One region of the Leuconostoc mesenteroides subsp. mesenteroides ATCC 8293 genome, then DNA from elsewhere that is predicted to be linked to it. Evidence: predicted binding sites of a transcription regulator. Region 1 holds the regulator's gene; the other holds the start of a gene.
What was found. Region 1 encodes HrcA, which represses chaperone genes, less so after heat shock. Its sites were predicted from a motif close to TTAGCACTCNNNNNNNNNGAGTGCTAA; they were not measured.
Positions count from the first base shown of each region.

Region 1 (2,472 bases):
TAGGTGTTGATCGGGTTTATGTTATGCAATTTACTTCTAAACTTGCTAAATTAGGTGGTCAACAGTTTGTAGATGAGGTGGTCATGCAATTAAACCCTGTTACGGTGGTAGCAGGATTCGACCATTTGTATGGTGCAGCGGGAACGGATAGTGATATGCTACATTTAGCAACATATGCAACTAATCGCTTTGATGTTATTACTGTGTCTGAATTTGATGATTATAATCAGAAAGTTTCTTCTTCAACAATTCGATCTATGTTAGATCAGGGGAACGTAGATGGCGCCGCACAGCAGCTTGGTCGTGTCCATTCGACATCAGGTATAGTCGTCCATGGCGAAGCTAGAGGCCGTGAATTAGGCTTCCCAACTGCCAATATACAAACACCTGAAGAGGAATGGCTGCCTGGTATTGGTATCTATGCTGTAAAAATAAAAGTATATGATACTTGGTATCTAGGAATGGCTAGCATCGGACGCAATGTGACGTTTGGTGATGCTCGTCCAATCACAGTTGAAATTAACATTTTAGATTATCAAGAAGAAATATATGGTGAGTTTGTTCAGATACAATGGTGTCATTATCTGCGTGGTGAAGTGAAATTTGAAAACGTTCAAGCACTGATAGATCAACTTAATGAAGATGCAAGACAAACAAGGCATTATTTTAATACAAAATTATAAAATACAGTTTTTTGGCACTCTTATAAAAAGAGTGCTAAAAAGACTTGCATTATTTCTCAAATAGTGTATTATAATAAGTGTTAGCAGTTAGATATAGTGAGTGCTAAAAGGAGTCGATAATATGGCGCTAACAGAACGACAAAAGTTAATCTTAACCGCCATTATTTATGAGTATACACAGCGTGAGCATGCGGTTGGTTCAAAAAGTCTACAAGAACATCTAGATATTAAAATTAGCTCTGCTACGATTCGTAACGAAATGGCAGCGCTAGAATCCGATGATCTTATAAAAAAATTGCATACTTCTGCTGGTCGTGTACCATCATACGAAGGGTATCGTTATTATTTAGATCACCTGATGATGACACGCAGATCGACTGATCGCGATGTACAAGCGGTCATTCAATCATTCCGTGGAAACTTCCATGAGATAGATGATTTGCTAGACGAAACAGCTAGGACTTTATCAAATTTAACTGGTTATACTGCGTTAATTTTGAAGCCAAGGCGAATTGATATTAAAGTTTCGGGATTTCGATTGGTTCCATTGGAGGGCCATCAGCTGATTGCAGTATTGGTTACTAATGATGGTAAAGTGACTAGCCAGACATTTAAATTACCAAATGAAATGGCGATTGAATCGTTAGAAAGTATGGTTGCATACATCAATGATCAGATGGTCGGTCGACCGGTTAATGATGTGTTGCGTATGATGCAGTCTGATGAGTTGCCTACGCAAATGAGTCGCATGATTAAAACGCCGGCAGCTTTTTTGCAACTATTTGGCGACGTGTTAGCACGATCGAACGGAGATAACGTCCATATTGGCGGCCGATTGAATGTTCTAGACTTTAGTAAAGAAACAGATATCGCTGATGTGAAGCCTCTGTTGGAATTTTTGAACAATGCTGAGGATGTTAGACAAATTGCTTCGCCAACACGAGATGTTCAAGTTAAAATTGGACGTGAGATTGGCGAGCCATTACTTTCAGAGTTCAGCTTGATTACGCGTGGATTTTTGGTACCAAATCAAGGAAGTGGTATTATTGCTTTACTTGGTCCAATTCCTATGTCATATAGTACCAATACGTTGCTTACAGACGCGTTTGGTGAAGCGTTAAGTCGCAAAATGATTGAATATACATAGCTAGGAGGTCACACTTGTGACAGAAAAAAACGAAGAAGTTGTAGAAGATAAGAACATTTCTGATCAAACTGATGAAAATTTGACCGAAGAAATTGAATCTGAAGCTGATGATTTACAGGTGGAGCCTGATCCGAAACAAGCGGAAATTGATAAGCTAACAGAGCAAGTTAACAACCTCGAAGAAAAATTATTACGTTCACAAGCAGAAATTCAAAATATACAACAGCGCAATGCGCGTGAACTACAAAATGTACGCAAGTATGATGGACAAAAATTAGCCAGTGCAGTATTGCCAGCCGTTGATAATTTGGAAAGAGCCCTTCAAGTTGAAGCTAACGATGAAGTGTCAAAGCAAATTAAAACAGGTGTGGAGATGACGCTTAAGACGTTAAATCAAGCTTTAACAGACAATGGTATTACGTCAACGGGTGAAATTGGTGAATCTTTTGATCCAACTAAGCACCAAGCAATTCAAAGTGTTGAGTCAGATGAAGTTGAATCTGACCAGATTGCACAAGTTTTGCAAAAGGGTTACATATTACAAGACCGCGTAATTCGACCAGCAATGGTTGCAGTGGCGAAATAAGAACGATTTTGCATGGTGATTCAATCGATGAGATACCACACCTTAAAAAGATGAAA
Region 1 is NC_008531.1:1,332,493-1,334,964, reverse strand. Features, by position in the region: gene ribF (riboflavin biosynthesis protein RibF) at 1-683, shown strand, start outside; gene hrcA (heat-inducible transcriptional repressor HrcA) at 805-1,830, shown strand; gene grpE (nucleotide exchange factor GrpE) at 1,847-2,416, shown strand.

Region 2 (2,472 bases), 790 kb from region 1:
TGGTACCTTAGTTGCATCCTGAATAATTTTTTCAATGTCGCGCAATAATGCTCCACCACCGGTCAAAATCATACCGTGATCAATAACATCTGCAGCTAACTCCGGTTGAGTCGATTCCAACGTCTCACGAATAGCTGCCACGATTTCTTGCACTGGTTCTTGAATTGATGTGGCTACATCTTCAGCGGTAACATCAATTGTCTTAGGCAAACCAGTCAATAAGTCACGACCTCTGACCGTAGCATTTGGTAAGGTACGTGCTAAAGCAAGTGATGCAGCACCAATTTCGATTTTGAGTCTTTCAGCTGTCGGCTCACCAATGGTAACATTATATTTGTTACGAACAAAATTAGCAATTGCTTCGTCCAACTTGTCTCCGGCTATACGGATTGAACGGCTTGAAACAATTCCACCTAATGAAATTGTCGCAACATCAGTCGTTCCGCCGCCCATGTCAACAACCATTGATCCAGTAGGATCCATAACTGGTAACCCAGCACCAACCGCTGCGGCAAAAGGCTCCTCTATAACATAAGCGTCACGCGCGCCAGCAACACGAGCAGCATCAATAACAGCACGTCTTTCAACAGCTGTTACACCTGAAGGTACGCCAATCGTTACATAAGGTTTGCCAATACGTCCGCCAAGTGCTTTTTGCAAATAGTAACGAATCATTGCAACGGTTGTATCATAATCGGCAATAACACCGTCACGCATCGGACGAATAGCAGCGATACTTGCAGGTGTTCGGCCTAACATGTCTTTAGCTTCAGAACCTACAGCAACGACTTCATTGGTTTGTGTATTACGCGCAACTACTGATGGTTCACGCAATATGATGCCACGACCTTCGATATATACATATGTGTTAGCGGTACCCAGATCGATACCAACATTTTTTTGTCCAAATGAAAATGCCACTGTACTGCCCCTTATCGTGTTACGACTGCAATTGCAACACATTTAAATTTTACTTAACTTATAATATTGTAGCATAAAACTGGTTTAATTCGCACATCAATTTGAGCGAACATATGTAACTTTACCGTGAGCGTGAGCAATACCACGAATAGTATTCTGATATGCGAAATTTGCCCATGCCTTTTGAAATTCCGGAAATACTGCTGGTGTCACTTCAATTTCGTCTATTTTCCCATCACGCAAATCATTTAATGCTTGTGTATAATCCATAATTCACCTCATAGACAGTATAACATTTTTAAAATTAGCACTCTACTTTAAAGAGTGCTAATTTTAATTGCATTTTTCTTAAATCGTGCTATAATTAAAGCATAACCTACAGAAAGGAATCGTGTGCAATACTATGGTGAAATGCAATAACTGTATTCCATGGTGCTTCACACTAAGTAAAAGATATGGCACAACAAGATTCGTTTGGTTTTGGTAATTTAGATGAAATGTTTCGCGCAATGAATGAACAAATGGCGCAAGCACAAGGACAACAAAATACACAAGCACAAAAAAATAATAATGGTAATAAAAAAAGACGCTTACTTGATGAGTTTGGTATTAATTTAACCAAACAAGCTCGCGACGGAAAGCTCGACCCTGTTATTGGTCGAGATAACGAAGTTGCTCGCACAATTGAAATTTTAAATCGTCGTACAAAGAATAATCCAGTACTAATTGGTGAACCTGGTGTTGGTAAAACAGCTATTGTTGAAGGCCTAGCGCAAGCTATTGTAGCTGGAAAGGTGCCTGAAAAGTTACAGCATAAAGAAGTTATTCGTTTGGAAATGTCGGCCTTAGTTCAAGGTACGAGCATGCGTGGTCAATTCGAAGCACGGATGCGTGAATTAATGAAAGAAGTTACGAACAGCGATGATGTCATCTTGTTCATTGATGAAATTCATGAAATTATGGGTGCCGGAAATGCTGAAGGTGGTATGGATGCAGGTAATATTTTGAAGCCTGCCCTAGCTCGTGGTGAGTTCCAATTAATCGGTGCAACAACTTTAAATGAGTATCGAAAAATTGAAAAAGATGGTGCTATTGCCCGTCGTTTCCAGCCAGTGCAAGTCGAAGAACCTTCTAAAGAAGAAACTATCACGATTTTAGAAGGAATTAGTGAACGGTATGAAAAGTATCACTATGTTACATTCAGTGATTCTGCCCTTCAAGCAGCTGTTGAACTATCTGATCGTTACATTCCAGAAAGATTCCTACCGGATAAAGCAATTGATTTACTTGATGAAGCTGGCTCACGTAAAAATTTGACAATGAAAGTTGCGGACCCCAAAACTATTCAAGTGAATATCGAAGCAGCTGATAAATTAAAGCAAGAAGCAATTGATAAAGAAGATTTTGAAAAAGCAAGCTATTGGCGTGATCAGGTAAACCAACTTGAGTCACAAAAGGCACAAGTCGAGGCTCACCCCGAGATGTCAAAGCCACAAACAGTAACAGAGCAAGATATATTAAAAATTGTTGAAGATAAAACTGATATTCCTG
Region 2 is NC_008531.1:542,641-545,112, reverse strand. Features, by position in the region: gene LEUM_RS02800 (rod shape-determining protein) at 1-921, opposite strand, end outside; gene LEUM_RS10670 (hypothetical protein) at 1,018-1,191, opposite strand; gene LEUM_RS02795 (ATP-dependent Clp protease ATP-binding subunit) at 1,377-2,472, shown strand, end outside.
Region 2: a site for HrcA is predicted at 1,226-1,252, ahead of LEUM_RS02795 (ATP-dependent Clp protease ATP-binding subunit). Genes of this name have one in related genera too.